Regions from separate parts of the Kitasatospora sp. CMC57 genome, predicted to be linked through region 3. Evidence: riboswitches for the same ligand, from Rfam matches in the RefSeq annotation. Region 3 holds a riboswitch; each other region holds the start of a gene.
What was found. Region 3 has a riboswitch for cyclic di-AMP ahead of ACKUU6_RS13355 (transglycosylase family protein). Riboswitches for the same ligand answer to the same signal wherever they lie in the genome.
Positions count from the first base shown of each region.

Region 1: linked by a shared signal. The riboswitch ahead of ACKUU6_RS22145 (M23 family metallopeptidase) and the one ahead of ACKUU6_RS13355 (transglycosylase family protein) in region 3 are both predicted to bind cyclic di-AMP.
Region 2: linked by a shared signal. The riboswitch ahead of ACKUU6_RS24280 (NlpC/P60 family protein) and the one ahead of ACKUU6_RS13355 (transglycosylase family protein) in region 3 are both predicted to bind cyclic di-AMP.

Region 1 is NZ_AP035881.2:4,932,878-4,938,419, forward strand. Features, by position in the region: gene ACKUU6_RS22130 (PP2C family protein-serine/threonine phosphatase) at 1-890, shown strand, start outside; gene ACKUU6_RS22135 (hypothetical protein) at 1,234-1,428, shown strand; gene ACKUU6_RS22140 (DUF6348 family protein) at 1,460-2,242, opposite strand; cyclic di-AMP (ydaO/yuaA leader) riboswitch at 2,588-2,752, shown strand; gene ACKUU6_RS22145 (M23 family metallopeptidase) at 2,758-3,789, shown strand; tRNA gene ACKUU6_RS22150 (tRNA-Gly) at 3,843-3,916, opposite strand; tRNA gene ACKUU6_RS22155 (tRNA-Pro) at 4,092-4,165, shown strand; gene tig (trigger factor) at 4,516-5,542, shown strand, end outside.
Region 2 is NZ_AP035881.2:5,417,440-5,422,981, reverse strand. Features, by position in the region: gene ACKUU6_RS24290 (hypothetical protein) at 1-864, opposite strand, end outside; gene ACKUU6_RS24285 (NlpC/P60 family protein) at 924-1,988, opposite strand; gene ACKUU6_RS24280 (NlpC/P60 family protein) at 2,209-3,288, opposite strand; cyclic di-AMP (ydaO/yuaA leader) riboswitch at 3,299-3,460, opposite strand; gene ACKUU6_RS24275 (NlpC/P60 family protein) at 3,843-4,871, opposite strand; gene ACKUU6_RS24270 (NYN domain-containing protein) at 5,069-5,542, opposite strand, start outside.
Region 3 is NZ_AP035881.2:3,046,586-3,052,127, forward strand. Features, by position in the region: gene eno (phosphopyruvate hydratase) at 41-1,327, opposite strand; gene ACKUU6_RS13355 (transglycosylase family protein) at 1,522-2,259, opposite strand; cyclic di-AMP (ydaO/yuaA leader) riboswitch at 2,265-2,415, opposite strand; gene ACKUU6_RS13360 (cytochrome P450 family protein) at 2,628-3,887, opposite strand; gene ACKUU6_RS13365 (SDR family NAD(P)-dependent oxidoreductase) at 4,048-4,461, shown strand; gene ACKUU6_RS13370 (MazG family protein) at 4,536-5,537, opposite strand.

The sequences.
Region 1 (5,542 bases), 1.9 Mb from region 3:
CGCTGATCCACACCGGCGAGCGGGTGGCCAGCGACCGCCCCGACACGTACGTCTTCGGCGTCACCCCGGGCGCCGCCCTGGTGGTCGGCGCGGTCGGCGTGGCCGGACTGCTGCTGGCCCAGTTCCGCAGCCGGGTCGGTGTGCCGTGGCGGGGCGGCGGCTCGATGCTGTTCGACCTGCGCGAGCGGCTCCGGGTGCAGAGCAGGGTGCCCGCGCTGCCCGCGGGCTGGTCCGCCGACATGGCGCTCCGCCCGGCCGGCGGCCAGTCCTTCTCCGGCGACTTCGTGGTGGCCACCAGGACCGGACCCGGCCGGCGGGTCCTGGAGGTGGTCCTCGCCGACGTCTCGGGCAAGGGCATGGACGCGGGCTCCCGGGCGCTGCTGCTCTCCGGCGCGTTCGGCGGCCTGCTCGGCTCGCTGCCGGCCCAGCAGTTCCTGCCCGCCGCCAACGGCTACCTGCTCCGGCAGGACTGGGACGAGGGTTTCGCGACCGCCGTGCACCTGGTGCTTGACCTGGAGACCGGCGAGTACGAGCTGTTCTCGGCCGGGCACCTGCCTGGGATGCAGCGGCACGCGGGCACCGGCCGCTGGGAGGTCAAGGAGTCCACCGAGGGTGCGCTGCTCGGCGTCTACGACGGGGCCGTGTTCGAGGCGGTCCGCGGCCGGCTGGACCAGGGCGACGTGCTGATGCTCTGCACCGACGGCATGGTGGAGATCCCCGGCCGGGACCTGACCGAGGGGATGGACCGTCTGATGGGCGAGGCGGACCGGCTGATCGGTGGTGCTCCGTTCTCCCAACACGGCGGCCGGGGCTCGGCGGTGAAGCTGATCGAGTCGGTGGCCAAGGACGTGAACGACGACCGGGCGGTCCTGCTGCTCTGGCGCGGGTGACCGACCGGTGGCCGGAATGTGTCAAGTCGGTGTACCACTCTTCGGCCATTCCTGACGACGGCCCGCCAAAGTGGATCTAGGTCCGCGCCCACCAGGGCGGGAGCCGCCAACTTCCAGTTAGGGGTACCCGTTCGACGGCCCGTCAGGTTGGCTGGGCTATCGTCTCGGTCGGCGGAAATTCGTCTCACATCGCAGGATCTTCGAGGCTGCCTTCCGGCAAGTCCTTTACGCAGTCGGCACGAACGACCACACTGAGTTCGGGTGGGACGGTCGATTCTCGGGGGTCTCGGGGGATTGGGCCCGCCACGAAGCTCGCTACGAAAGAATGAGGAAGTGAGTCCTGGTGGCCTTCTCCGTCTCAGCGCTGGTCCTGTTCGGGATCATCGTGGTCATCTTCATCCGCAACAAGCAGTTGAAGACCAGTCATGCGGTCATGGCCGCGCTCTTCGGCTTCATGCTGAGCCAGTCCACGGCGGCCAAGCCGATCCAGGACTTCCTGACCCAGCTCGCGCAGACCATCTCCTCGGTCGCCAGCTGACCGGACGGGACTGACCCGGGCCGGGCCGGACTCAGCGACGGCTCCGCCGCCAGCGGTTCAACCAGCGGCGGTACGGCGGGAGTTCGGCCTGCCCCGGGGCCTCGGGTCGCGGGTGCCTGTGCAGCGGGTGCGCGGGCTGTGGGTGCTCGGGCTGTGGGTGCTCGGCGACCAGCAGCAGGAACAGCCGGGCCCAGCAGAGCCGTTCGCCCCGTGGCCAGTCCAGGGCGCGCAGGGCGGCCGAAGCCGGCTCGCAGACCGTCCCGTTGACCCGGACCTCGGCGACGTCGTCGCCCGCCTTGCCGCCGAGGAACAGCTTCACCCCGTTCACCTGGCGCTCGGTCAGCTTCGGCAGCACGGCGGCGGCCAGCACTGGGCCGAGGTCGCGCTCGGTGACCCAGTCGAACAGCGGGTCGGTGTCGGCACCGAACACCGCGGCCGGCCCCTGCACCACGTGCCAGCCGGGGAACTCGGGGGCGTCGTAGTGGTCACCGCTGCCGGTGATCAGGCCGACCACGGCGGACGCGGTGGTGTCCGCCCACATCCGGACGGCGCTGTCGAGCCGCTCCACCTCGGTGCCGCCCACGCCGGCCGCGCAGTCCCAGATCACCGGCGCGTCGCCCTGGCCGAGCCGCAGCACGTAGCCGAGATCGACGTGGCCGCCGCCGGTGCCGTGCTCGTCGTGGTCCCGGAAGGCCACCGCCGTGGTCCCGGGTCCGCGCACCAGCGGGCCGTCGACGGTGAACTCCTGGCCGAGGCGGCCCATCTCGCGGATCACCGCGCGCTGGATGACGGCCAGCCGTTCCTCGGGGCGCACAGGCGGGGCTCCTTGCTCAGCGGCGCTTCGAACACCGGCGTTCGAGCTCAACCGTGGCGAGCGTATCGGCCGGACGTGAGCGGTGTCACTCTCCGTGCTGGCGGAGCGGGTCCGGACGGCCACGGAGGGCGAGATCGGGCACCCTCCGTCAACCGGTCGCAGACGAAGCGTCGCTGATCAAGGCCCCCGGGGACCCGAGTCCCGGCTCCGACGTGACCTTCGTCCCTGATCATCCCGGGTTGTCCGCCGATGGGGGCTTGCCAACTCCACGGACCATCGGCTTTGCTTCGTGGCCTGTCCGGTGAACGACCGGACGGCTCAACCGGGCGGAACGCCGAGTCCTGCCGCCGCCCGGCGCCTCGTACCAGGCACGCATGGCAGGAGCGGGGGACCCAAGGTAAGTCGCCGAACCGGTGTGACCGGGACGGCTTGGGGTGAAGCCGCATTCCTGCGGCCGGGCATCTCCCGCCCGAACCCGACAGCTCACCTCGTAGGCGTCGGAGAGGACCACCCCCATGTCCGCACAGGGCAAGCACCGTCGCGTCCAGCTGTCCCACCTCACCCGGATCGCCGTCGCGACCGGCGTACTCGGCGCCACCTTCGCACTCCCGGTCGCCGCCGCCAGCGCCCACCAGGGCCACGCCGCCGCCTCCGTGCCGCAGGCCGCCCCCGCCGCCGTGACCACCATCGCCACCGAGACCGCCCCGGCCGCCCCCGCCGTGGCCCCGGCTGCCGCTGCCGCCCCGGCCGCGAGCAACTACCGGGTCGTCAGCGGTGACACCCTCTCCAAGATCGCCTCCGCCAAGCAGGTGGACGGCGGCTGGCAGAAGCTCTACCAGGACAACCGTTCCGTGGTCGGCGGCAACCCGAACCTGATCTACCCGGGTCAGCAGCTCTCGCTGGCCGGTAAGGCCGTGGCCGCCGCGCCGCAGCCCGCCGCCGAGGCCCCGAAGCCCGCCGCCGAGGCCCCGAAGCCCGCCGCCGAGGCCCCGAAGGCCGAGACCAAGTCCTCCTCCTCCACCACGAGCACCACGGACTCCACCAAGGCGTCCCGCTCCAAGTCCACCACCGTCGCCCCCAAGGCCAGCACCGCCCCGAAGGCCGCCGTGGCCCCCAAGGCCCAGCCGGCCACCGTCGCGACCGGCGGCTACGTCGCCCCGGTCAGCGGCGGCACCTCCACCCCGTACGGCGCCGCCGGCTCCAACTGGTCCAGTGGTCACCACACCGGTGTCGACTTCCGCGCCTCGACCGGCACCAGCGTCAAGGCCATCACGGCCGGCACCGTGGTCTCGGCCGGCAACGGCGGGGCCTACGGCAACGAGGTCATCGTCAAGCACGCCGACGGCAAGTACTCCGAGTACGCCCACCTCTCCTCGATCTCCGTCCGGGTCGGCCAGTCCGTCTCGGCCGGCCAGCAGCTCGGCCTCTCCGGCGCCACCGGCAACGTGACCGGCCCGCACCTGCACTTCGAGGTCCGCACCGGCCCGAACTACGGCTCCGACATCGACCCGGTCGCCTACCTCCGCGCGCACGGCGTCAACGTCTGATCCAGCCTCAGACGACTTCGGCCCCCTGGTCATTGACCAGGGGGCCGAAGCGTTGGAGCGGGTGACGAGAATCGAACTCGCGTGACCAGTTTGGAAGACTGGGGCTCTACCATTGAGCTACACCCGCGCGTGGTGCCGGAGCACACGGCGCCCCCGGGACCGTTGCCGGTCGCGAGGACAGGGTCAGCGTACCTGGTCGGGTCGGTTGCTCGCACACTGCTTGGGCGGTTCGGCCCCTTCGGCGGGTCATCGGGATGACCAAAGGGGTAACGGGGGTGGCGTGTACGCTTCTCTCGGCACCACGGGGTGTGGCGCAGCTTGGTAGCGCGTCCGCTTTGGGAGCGGAAGGCCGTCGGTTCGAATCCGGCCACCCCGACAGTGCGGCAGGGTCTCGTCAACAGGCGGGGCCCTGTTGGCGTTTCGCCTCGCACGGCGGGTGGAGGTGGTGGTCCGGGAGCCGCCATCGGGGGACTTCCGGGGCCCGAACCGCAGCGCCCTGGCGTCCGCCTTTCGTGGTACCGGTAGGATGGGCCGCTGGTGGTCGTCCCTGTGGCATGTGCACAGGTCAGACCACCCGAGGGCGAGGAGTCACGCTCACCGTCCACCCCAATACGGGAGATGCAGCTCCAACCGCCCATCACCCGTCTCGCCCGAACCCGATCGGCCCACGGCCGGTCGTCGGACGGCGGAGACAACCTGACCGCAAGCCCACTAGGAGACCCAACCGTGAAGAGCGCCGTCGAGACTCTGAACCCGACCCGGGTTCGACTCACCGTCGAGGTGCCCTTCGAGGAGCTCAAGCCCAGCCTCGACGCGGCGTACAAGAAGATCAACCAGCAGGTCTCGGTCCCGGGCTTCCGTAAGGGCAAGATCCCGAACCGCGTCATCGACCAGCGCTTCGGCCGTGCCGCCGTGCTGGAAGAGGCGGTCAACGACGCCCTGCCGCGCTTCTACACGCAGGCCGTCGACGAGGGCAAGATCGAGGTCCTCGGACAGCCCGACATCACCGACATCCAGGGTGTCGAGAACCTCGCCGACGGCGGTGACCTCAGCTTCGTCGCCGAGGTCGACGTGCGTCCCGAGATCACCCTGCCGGACTTCTCGGGCATCGAGGTCGTCGTCGACCCGATCGTGGTCGAGGACGCCGACGTCGAGAAGTCGCTGGAGCAGCTGCGCGAGCGCTTCTCCTCGGTCAAGGACGTCGAGCGCGCCGCCGCCGAGGGCGACGTCGTGGTCCTCGACCTCGAGGCCAAGGTCGACGGTGAGGTGCCGGAGGACGGCACCGCCACCGGCGTGAGCTACGAGATCGGCTCCGGCCGCCTGCTGGACGGCATCGACGAGGCCGTGGTCGGCCTGTCCGCCGGCGAGTCGGCGACCTTCACCACCGAGCTCAAGGGCGGCACCCAGGCCGGCCAGAGCTCCGAGGTCACCGTCACCGTGACCGCCGTCCAGGAGAAGGAACTCCCCGAGCTGGACGACGAGTTCGCGCAGCTGGCGAGCGAGTTCGACAGCCTGGAGGAGCTGAAGGACGACTCCCGCAAGCGCCTCGAGCGGATGCGCGAGTTCGACCAGGCCACCCAGGCCCAGGAGCGGGTGCTCGACGAGCTGCTGAAGCTGGTCGAGATGGAGTACCCGGAGAAGCTCCTCAAGGACGAGGTCGAGACCCGCAAGCACAACCTCGAGCACCACCAGCTCGAGCCCATGGGCCTGACCCTCGAGACCTACCTCGCCACCCAGGACAAGTCCGTCGAGG
Region 2 (5,542 bases), 2.4 Mb from region 3:
GAGCGGGGTCCACGGCCGGGTGTCGGCCCGGGTCGCCACATGGGTCGCCTCGTGCACGGTGACCACCCGCCGGCCCAGCTCGCTCAGCCCGGCGTACGCCTGCGGGTTGACCAGCACCCGGTCGGCCGGGCTGTTCAGCGGTGCCCCGGCGGCGGCGGTGGTGACGGCGGCTATGCCCTGGTACCCGGCGGCGGAGACCCCGAGCAGCTGGGCGAACTCCTCGCCGGTGGCCGGCAGGACGAGCAGCAGCCGACCCGGCCAGTCCCCGCCCCAGACCTCGGTCACCAGCGGTACGGCCCGGTCGGCGGTGGCCACCGCCGCGGCCAGCGCGGCCGGTTCGGCCCGGCCCAGCGCGATGCTGTGCCCGCCCCGGGCCGCCCGGACCTCGCCGAGGTCCCAGAGCGCCGCGCCGCCGACCGGCTGTTCGGTGCTCAGCAGCCACTCGCCGTCCACCAGCTCACAGCCGATCCGCCGGGTCAGCACGGCCGGGTGGTCGTCGAAGCCGGCCACCCGCCAGCCCAGTTCGACGGCCAGGGTCAGGGTGGCGCCGACCGGCTCGGTGAAGTCGGTGATCCGGTACGAGAGTTCGGCCAACGGAAGCTGGGCCAGCCGGGTCAGACCGGCCTGCTCCGCGGGCCGCCGGGCCGGGGCGACCCCGGCCGCCAGCGCGGTGCGGTCCAGCCGGAGCAGCGCCCTGGCCCGATCGGCGAGCAGCGCCTCGATCCGGGGGCGGACCAGGGCGGCATCGGCTCCGGCCGGGGCGGCGGGCGTCGGCACCGGCCCACCGGCGGGCCGAGCCGCCGGGGGCGAGAGCTGCACCAGCCCGGCCGCCGCGAGCAGCAGCGCGGCCCGACGGGACAGCACGGCGCCGCCGACCCGCGCCCCGGCGTCCGGGGCGGGGTCGGCGGACGGCCGGGCGCCGCTCAGACCCGCACCACCCCGGAGACGGGCATCGCGCTGACGCTCTCGTAGCGGACCCGGGCGCCGGGGTAGGGCGCGTGCACGACCACACCGCCGCCGGCGTACATCCCGACGTGGTGCATGTCCCTGTAGAAGATCACCAGGTCTCCCGGCCGGGCCTCGGCGAGGCTGATCCGCTGCCCCGCGCCGGCCTGCTGCTGCGAGGTGCGCGGCAGGGTCACTCCAGCCTGCCGCCAGGCCCAGTACATCAGACCGGAGCAGTCGAACGTCGTGGGGCCGGTCGACCCGTACACGTACGGGGAGCCGATCTTGCTGCTGGCGGCGGCCAGCGCGGCGGCGGCCCGGCCGGAGGCGGCGGGCAGGTTGCCGAGGTCGAGCCGCTCGGCGCCCCGGGCGGCCCGGCGGGCGGCGTCCCTGGCGTCGTCGTCGGCCATCCTGGCCCGCTCCCCCGCACCCAGCGTGTTCAGCAGCCGCTGGGCCTTGGTGAGCCGCTGCCGGATCTCCTGCTTGCTCTCCTCCAGGGTGCGCCGGACGGACTCCAGCTCGGCCAGCTTGGCGGTGGTCTCGGCCCGTCGCTGGTCGAGCCGGCGCTGACTGTCGATCACCTCGCGGAGGGTGTCGTTCTGCCGCTCCGCCGACTGGTCCAGGGCGCGGGCGCGGTAGAGGTAGGCGGCCGGGTCGGAGTCCAGCATCAGCTGGACCGCCGGGTCGATGCCGCCCGCCCGGTACTGGGCGGCGGCCACCGAGCCGAGGCCGGAGCGCAGCCGGTTCAGCTCATCCTGGCCGACCGCCACCTGGGCCTGCAGCGACCCCGTGTCGGACTGGAGCCGCCGCTGCTGCTCCAGCGCCGCGTTGAACTTCTCCGAGGCCTGCTCGGCCTCCTCGTAGAGCTGGTCCACCTGCGCCTTGACGTCCTTGCGGGTGGGCGGCTCGGCCGGGGCGCCGGGCGCGGCCCCGGCGGCGCCGGTGGCGGCCGCGCCGAGCACCGTGGTGGCCGCTGCGGTGAACACCAGCGCCCGGGTGAACCGGCGGGCGCCTGGCAGGGGAGAACGACTGTGCGACGACATACCGGCGGCGGCTCCGTTCCTGCGCCGGGCCACCGCCGCCGCCCGGGTCGGGCGGCTCCTCGCGAAGGTCCGGGGGCAGACGTTAGCGAGTCGCGGCGATCTAGTCCAAACCCCTACAGTGCCGAATATTTGACCACTAATCGGACATCAGCTCGGGTCCCCGGGAACGCCGCAGGCCCGGCACGGGGCCGGGCCTGCGGGTGGAGATCCTGACCGGTGGTCAGACCCGGACGATGCGGGTGATCGGCATCACCGTGGCGGACTCGTGCCGGACCAGGGTGCCGGTGCGCGGCGCGTGCACGATCTGACCGTTCCCCACGTAGAGGCCGACGTGGCCGCCCCCGCGGTAGATGATCAGGTCGCCGGGCTTGGCGTCGGCGATGTTGGTGCCGATGTTCTGACCGGCGCCCATCTGTGCCTCCGAGGTGCGCGGCAGCGAGATCCCGGCCTTGTTGAACGACCAGACCATCAGGCCGGAGCAGTCGAAGCTGCCCGGGCCGACCGAGCCGTAGCCGTACGGCGTGCCGATCTGCGCCTCGGCGGCGGCGATCACGGTGGCGGCGTAGGAGCCGGCCGGCAGGGCGCTCAGGTCGGTCCGGGCCTCCGAGCGGGAGGCCCGGTCGTCGGTCTTCGACGCCGTGGCGGCCTTCGCGGCCGACTCGGCGGCGGCCCGGGCGTCGGCGGCCCGCAGCTCGTCCTGCTCCTTCTTGCTGAGCGTGTCGAGCAGGGTCTGCGCGGCGGCCAGCTTCGCCTGGATCTGGTCCTTGCCCGCGCGGAGCTCCTGGGTGGTGCGCTCCAGGTCGGCGAGCTTGTTCTGCGCCTCGGACTTCTGCTGGTCGAGCTTGGCCTGCTCGCCCTTCAGCGTCTTCAGGGTGTCCGCCTGGGAGGCGCCGAGTTGGCTCAGCGAGTCGGCCTGACCCAGGAAGGCGTCCGGGCTGCTGGAGAGCATCAACTGGACCGTGGGCGAAATCCCGCCGGTCCGGTACTGCTCGGCGGCGATCTCCCCGAGGGTGCCCTGAAGGGTGGTCACCTGGGCCTGCTGCCGTGCCACCTCGTCCTGGAGACTGCTGACCTGCTTCTGCAGGGTCTGCTGCTTCTCCGTGGCCGCGTTGAACTTCTCGGTCGCGTCCTCGGCCTGCTCGTTGAGCTGGTCGACCTGGGACTTGACCTCGTCCTTGGTGGGAGTCGGGTCGGCGTGTGCACCGGTCTGGGTGGACAGCGCCACCGCAGCGGCGGCGGCAGCCGTGATGATCGAGACCCGGGTGCGACCGGCAGGCTTGGGACGACGATGGGACGCCACGAAGGCGGACTCCTTCTTCCTACGGCCGCCTACCGGGTGAGCTGACGGGTTCGGGCTGGAAGAGACGCCCTACGACGCCTCACCGCCGAGCCGTCTCACGACGGTCCGCCGACCTGGCGCCGATTCACCCCGAGGAACATGGTTCCCCGGCTCCGATCGGCAGTGCCCTCACAAGGGCTTCCCCGTGGGGCAGTTGGACTGCCCCGCTGCGTCTCGGACTCGGCGGTAACCCCCGCCGCCACCCAGGTTGGGTGATCGACAGTGCGGTGGTTCGAGAAGGACCCTAGTAACCCAACCGTGATCGGTTCAAATCCTTGTAAGAAAAAAGTCGGAATGAAGTCGTGATTCTTTGGTGATTACGACCGAGCGTGATCGAAAACGCACGCTCCGCCGATGAAATCCCGGGATGCGGACGCGGCGGGGCCCGCCGGAGGTGTCCCAGATCACAGGGAGGTTCCGGCGGGCCCGCGCGTGTCACGAGGCGTCAGTTGTACGCCTTAGGAAGGAGATGTCCGTTATGCCGCATCAGGCTGACGGGCGATCAGAACGGAGGATCAGACCCGGCGAATGGTCTTGATCGGCATCGCGTCGGCCTTCATCACCTTCACCACGTCACCGGTGTGCGGCGCGTGCACCACCAGACCGTTGCCGATGTAGATCCCGACGTGGTGCGCGTCGTTGTGGTAGATCACCAGGTCGCCCGGCAGCGCGTTGGCGTAGTTGTTGCCGACGCCCGTGCCGGCCGTCGCCTGCTCCTGCGAGGTGCGCGGCAGCGAGACACCGGCCTGCGCGTAGGCCCAGACCACCAGGCCGGAGCAGTCGAAGGAGTTCGGCCCGGTGGCGCCCCAGACGTACGGCTTGCCCTGCTTGCCCATCGCGGCGGCGACCGCGGCACCGGCGTAACCGGAGGCCGGCGGCAGGTTCTTGACGTCGTACCGCTCGGAGCCACGGGAGGAGCGCTCGTTCTCCAGGGCGCTGCGGTCGGCCGCGCTCAGCTGGTTGAGCAGCTTCTGGGCCTCGGCCAGCTTCTGCTGGACCTCGGCCTTGGCGTCGTTCAGCACCTTGGTGTTGCGGTCCAGTTCGGCCAGCGTCTCCGCGGCCTCGACCTTCTGCTGGTCCAGTCGGCGCTGCTGGTCCTGCAGCGTCTTCAGGCTCTGCACCTGGGTCTCGTTCACCTGGTCGACGCTGGAGGCCTTGGTCAGGTAGTTCTCCGGGTCGGAGGAGAGCATCAGCGCGACCGAGGGGTCCACCCCACCGTCGCGGTACTCCTGCGCCGCCACGGCCGCCAGGCCGCCCTGAAGGGCCGTCATCTGCTCCTGGCCACGGGCCACCTGGTCCTGGAGCTGCTCGGCCTGCTTGCGCAGCTGGTCGGTCCGCTCCTTGGCGCCGTTGAATCGCTCGGCGGCCTGCTCCTGCTCGTTGAAGAGCTGGTCGACCTGGACCTTGACCTCGTCCTTGCTCGGCTTGGCCGGCGCCGCGTGGGCACCCGTCTGGGCCGAGAGGGCGACCGCGGTCGCTGCGGCAGCGGTCAGCACGGAGACCCGCGCACGGCTCGGCTGCTTGGGGCGGCGGTGGGAAGCCAAAGGACTAGCTCCTTCATCACTCCTGGACGCGGCCTCACCCATTCGGGTGCATGTCCAGAATATAGGTTTGACGCCCGACCCTAGTGAAGTTGTCACGGGTACGCCACTCCCCTACCGCTACGAACTTCCGCCCCGGGAGCGGAATTCACCGGACCGACACAATCGGGCCACCGGCTCTGACCAGCGGTCAGACGGATTCACGGCCTGGCCAGCCGCTTGAGCAGGAGCAGCGACGCGACCGGGCGCGCACCGGCCTTCTTCACGCCGTCGGCGACCTCCTTGTCGGTGGAGACCACCACCACCGGACGCCCCTGCGGCTCGGCCCTGACGAGCCGCCGAATCAACTCGTCCGCGGTCTCGCCGGTCCGACTGAACCGGACCCTGACCCCGCGCGGTGGCGCCAGGATCACCGGCACGTCCAGGTCCTGCCCGTCGAAGACGCAGGTCACCTCGGCTTGGGTGCGCTGGGCCAGCATCGCGAGCCCGCCCAGCAGCCGGATCCGCTGCTGCTCCAGCGGCAGCGTCGGGTACCCGGTCTTGGTGACGTTGTAGCCGTCCACCACCAGGTGGACCTGAGGGATCGCCAGCAGCTGGTCCAGCAGCGCCGGGTCGTCCTCGGCCAGCGCCCGCCGGGCCACGTCGTGTGGGGAGGCGGAGGCCGGTGCCACCGC
Region 3 (5,542 bases):
TCAGCCCCGGGTGTCTCAGGCGTACGACTTGCCGTGCCGACTACTCCGCAAAGCGGAAGCGCGGGAACGCGCCACGGCCGGCGTACTCGGCGGCGTCGTCGAGGATCTCCTCGATGCGCAGCAGCTGGTTGTACTTGGCGACGCGCTCGGAGCGGGCCGGGGCGCCGGTCTTGATCTGGCCGCAGTTGGTGGCGACGGCGAGGTCGGCGATGGTGACGTCCTCGGTCTCGCCGGAGCGGTGCGACATCATGCAGCGGTAACCGTTGCGCTGGGCCAGCTCGACGGCGTCCAGGGTCTCGGTCAGCGAACCGATCTGGTTGACCTTCACCAGCAGCGCGTTGGCGGTGCCGGTCTCGATGCCACGGGCCAGGCGGGTCGGGTTGGTGACGAACAGGTCGTCACCGACCAGCTGCACCTTGTCGCCCAGCTTGTCGGTCATGGCCTTCCAGCCGTCCCAGTCCTGCTCGTCCAGCGGGTCCTCGATGGAGACCAGCGGGTACGAGGCGACCAGCTCGGCGTAGTAGTCGATGAGCTCGGCCGAGGTGAGGCCCTTGCCCTCGAACTGGTAGGCGCCGTCCTTGAAGAACTCGGAGGCGGCGACGTCCAGCGCCAGCGCGACGTCCTTGCCGGGCACGTAGCCGGCCTTCTTGATGGCCTCGACGATGAGGTCCAGCGCCTCGCGGTTGGAGTCGAGGTTCGGCGCGAAGCCGCCCTCGTCGCCCAGACCGGTGGAGAGACCGCGCTCCTTCAGCACGCCCTTGAGCGTGTGGTAGACCTCGACGCCCCAGCGGACGGCCTCGGAGAAGGACTCCGCGCCGATCGGCGCGATCATGAACTCCTGGATGTCGACGTTGGAGTCGGCGTGCGACCCACCGTTGAGGATGTTCATCATCGGGACGGGCAGCACGTGCGCGTTCGGGCCACCGAGGTAGCGGAACAGCGGCAGGTCGCTGGCCTCGGAGGCGGCGTGCGCCACGGCGAGCGAGACGCCGAGGATCGCGTTGGCGCCGAGCGAGGACTTGTCCGGGGTGGCGTCCAGGTCGAGCATGGCCTGGTCGATCAGGCGCTGCTCGGTGGCGTCGTAGCCGACCAGCTCCGGGCCGATCTGCTCGATGACGGCCAGCACGGCCTTCTCGACGCCCTTGCCGAAGTAGCGGTTCTTGTCGCCGTCACGCAGCTCGAGAGCCTCGAAGGCACCGGTGGAGGCACCCGACGGGACGGCGGCACGGCCGGTGCTGCCGTCGTCCAGACCGACCTCGACCTCGACCGTGGGGTTGCCACGGGAGTCGAGAATCTCACGGGCTACGACGACATCAATGGACGGCACGAGGCATCTCCTTGACGGAAGCGGGATCTGTTGTCGATACGACCAGAGCCTAACCGCACCTGGCCCCGGCACCACGCCGACCTCGGCCCCGTCTCACCGTGTGGTTCGGCTACTCGCCGGTAGTTCACCTGAATGACCACGAAAGGGGCCGTACCACCGGTAAGCGGTACGACCCCCTCTGGCGGGATGTCGCGTCAGCCGAGCCCGAGCACCTGGCCCGGCAGGATCAGGTCCGGGTCACCGCCGATGACGGAGCGGTTGGCCTGGTACACCTGCTGCCAGTCCTGTCCGTGCGCGGCGGCGATGCCCGAGAGCGTGTCACCGGACTTGACGGTGTATCCGCCGGTGACGGGCTTCGCCGGGGCGGCGTGCTTCGGCGTGCTGACCGCCGGCGCGTCCACCTTCGGGGTGGCGGGCTTCGGCGCGGCCTGCTGCTTCGGCGCGGCCTTGGGGGCCGGGGCGGCCTTGGGCGCCGGGGCGGCCTTGGGCGCCGGGGTGCGGGTCTCCGAGCGGGAGGCCCGGTCGGCCGAGGTGTCCACGGCTGCGGCCGAACCGCCCTTGGTCAGACCGGCCTTGACGGAGCAGACCGGCCAGGCGCCGGGGCCCTGCGAGGCGAGCACCCGCTCGGCGACGGCGATCTGCTGGCCCTTGCTGGCCTGGTGGGCCTGCGCGGCGTAGGACTGGCCGCCGAACGCCTTCCAGGTGCTCGGGGTGAACTGGAGTCCGCCGTAGAAGCCGTTGCCGGTGTTGATGCTCCAGTTGCCGCCGCTCTCGCACTGGGCGACCTTCTCCCAGGTGTCGACCGGGGCGGCGTGCGCGCCGGTGGCGGTCAGCAGCGGGAGTGCGAGGCCGACGCCCGCGACACCCGCGACGGCGATGGCCTTCTCGGCCTGGGTACGACGACGGTGACGGCCCGATCCGGTGAAGAGCATGAAGAATTTCCTCTCCGCACGCCTGCGAGGTGAGCTGTCGGGTTCGGACCGGGAGGTGGCCCGGCCGCCACTGCTGGCGGCTTCACCCCAAGCCGTGGGGGACGGCGACTTACCTGGGTCCCCCGCCCCTGCCCAAGGGTCTGGTCGGTGTCCCCGGCAGCGCGGCGGGCAGGATTCGGCGTTCCGCGCACGGGGTTCGCAGCTGCGAACACCAGGGAGGGTAAGCAGATGACCAGACAGATCACAAGCTTATGTCGAGCACATCACATCGAAATCACGCTGCGCGGTGGATCGTCCACAAACCGTACTGTGATGTCCGGATTGATGCGCACTCAGATCACACCCGATCAGATGTGACCGACACGCCGTCAGCGGGAAACCGCTCCCTCCGGCGTGAAGGACACCGGCAACTCCCGCAGTCCACGCATGATCAGACCGCCCCGCCACCGCAGGTCTGCCGGGTCGGCGGCGAGTTGGAGGTCGGGCAGCCGGGTCAGCAGGGTGGCCAGGGCGAATTGGCCCTCCAGCCGGGCCAGCGGGGCGCCGATGCAGTAGTGGATGCCGTGGCCGAACCCCAGGTGCGGGTTGTCCTTGCGGGCCAGGTCGAGGGTGTTCTCCTCGGCGAACCTGGCCGGGTCCCGGTCGGCCGCCGCCAGCACCACCAGCACCGGGTCCCCGACCGGGATGTCCACGCCGCCGATGGTCAGCGGCTGGGTGGCGAACCGCCAGGTGGCCAGCTCCACCGGACCGTCGTAGCGCAGTAGTTCCTCCACCGCCGTGGCCAGCAGCGCCGTCTCGCCGCGCTGCACCGACTCCTGCAGCAGGGCGCGCTGCGCCGGGTTGCGGAGCAGCGCGAACGTGCCGTTCCCGATCAGGTTGATGGTGGTCTCGAAGCCGGCGAACAGCAGAATGAAGGCCATCGCCGCGGCCTCGTTCTCGGTCAGGTGCTCACCGTGGTCACTCGCCCGGATCAGCCCGGAGATCAGGTCGTCCCCCAGGTCCGCCCGCTTGCGGTGGATCAGCTCCAGCAGGTACGTCCTGATCCGCTTCACCGCCCGGCCCACCCCGCCGCGCTGGCCGCCGTGGTGGCGGATCATGGCGCCCGCCCAGTCCCGCAGGTCGTCCTGGTCCTCCGGCGGTACGCCGAGCAGGTCGCAGATGGCGTAGATGGGGAGCGGGAAGGCGAACTCGTGGATCAGGTCCGCCGAGCCGCGGGCCGCGAAGTCGTCGATCAACCGGTCCGTCAACTGCTGCACCCGGGGCTCGAACTCGGCTACCCGGCGGGGCGTGAACGCCTTCGACACCAGCCGCCGCAGCCGGGTGTGGTCCGGCGGGTCGATGTTGAGCAGGTGCGTCATCAGATCCGCCTGCCGCTCGCCCGGGATGCCCACCCGGCCGCTCGTGTGCGCCTGCCCGCTGTGGTGCGCCGGGTTCTTCGACAGCCGCCCGTCCGCCAATGCCTGCCGAGCGTCCGCGTACCGGGTGACCAGCCACGCCTCCACCCCGCTCGGTAGCGTGGTGCGGTGCACCGGCGAGTGCTCGCGCAGCCACGCGTACGCGGGGTAGGGGTCGGCGGCGAACTCCCAGGTGAAGAGTTCGGGCTGAGCGGTTCGGTACGTGTCCGGCATGTCGTGCACCGTAACCTGCCAGGACAGGAGTGAGCTGGGTCACCTGACGGGTAATTGCTCTTGCGGAGGATCCTGGCGTGCTTACGATCCTCCGATACGGTCTCGGTGGACGCCGGTGCGGCGTGCTCCACCGGGCGTAGCTCTCAGGGAGGAGCAGGCCATGCGGGTAGCCGGGGCAGTGGTGGTCATCGCGGTGCTCGAAGGCGGTTCAGGGATCGGTCTGGCCCGCCGGTTCTCGGCGGCCGGCGCCGCCGGCATGCTCATCGCCGACCAACACCCCGGAGTGGCCGAGGACCTCGCCGCCGAACTCGACCGGCCCGGCTGCCCCGTGGTCGGCGTCAGCGGCGACGCCCGGCAGCCCAGCGACGTCGCGGCGCTGGTGGCCACCGCCGCGAAGCACCTCGGCCCGATCGACCTCTTCTGCGTGGCCGGCCCCGACGGCGAACGCATCGTCCCCCTCGCCGACCTCCCCAACCACCTCGACCCGCTGGCCGAACTCCTCGCCCAGATCGGCGAGGCCATCAGCGAGGTCGTCGTCCCCCGCCAGCGCAACGGCGCCGAGCAGCCCGCGTAAGGCCGCGCCACGGCACCCGATCCACGGTCAGGGACCCGGAGCCGTACCTGAGCAGAGCCCCGAGCCTTTGGTCCTCACCTGGCCGAGCTCTGCGATTCGGCTGCCCGAACGTCGGCGCGGTAGGCGCGAGCCGCCGCCCGGAGGGCCGCGTCGATGTCCACGTCGGCGTCATGGGCGCGCTGGGCGACGGCGAGCAGCAGCCGGCCCACCGACTCCGGCGTGAGCTCGGCCGGGAGGGCGTACGGGGCGTCGGGGACGGCGGTGAAGCCGGCCCGGCGGACGCGGGAGACCAGCTTGGCCGCGTAGGCCAGGGCGGGGAGACCGGCCGGGACGCCGTCCAGCACCGAGTCGCGCTGCTTCTCGGCGGCCTTGAGCTCCTCCCAGTTGGCCTCGACCTGCGCGGACTCGGTGGCCTCGACGTCGCCGAAGACGTGCGGGTGGCGGTACATCAGCTTCTCCACGATGTCGCCGGCGACGTCGTCGATGGAGAACGGGTCCTCGGCGTCCTCCTCGGCGATCCGGGAGTGGAAGAAGACCTGGAGCAGCACGTCGCCGAGCTCCTCGCGGAAGGTCTCGCGGTCGCCGTCCTCGATCGCCTCGACCAGCTCGAAGGTCTCCTCGACCAGGTACTTCACCAGCGACTCGTGGGTCTGCTCGGCGTCCCAGGGGCAGCCACCGGGCGAGCGGAGCCGGTCCATCACCGAAGCCAGGTCAAGCAGCCGGGCGCCGGGCAGGTCGTACGAGCCGGGCAGCACCTCGATCTCGGGGACCTGGCCTGCCTCCTCGACGGCGATCCGGGCCAGCGCGTCGGTCAGCCCGGGGTCGCCGTCGGTGCTGCCGAGCCAGAGCACGGTGCCCTCGGTGCCGGTGAGCAGCCGGGCCAGCGCGGGGGCGGTGCCGCGCTCGACGAGTTCCACCTCGACCCCGGCCTGCCGCACGGCGGCCAGCTGGGGGTGGTCCGGGTCCCCGGCGAGGACCCGGGCCGCCCCGTGCAGGGCCTGCCAGGCGGGCCAGGAGAGCAGGCCGGGGGCGACCCGGTGGGTGGTGGTGAGCAGGATCAGCTTCGGAGTGTCCACACCAC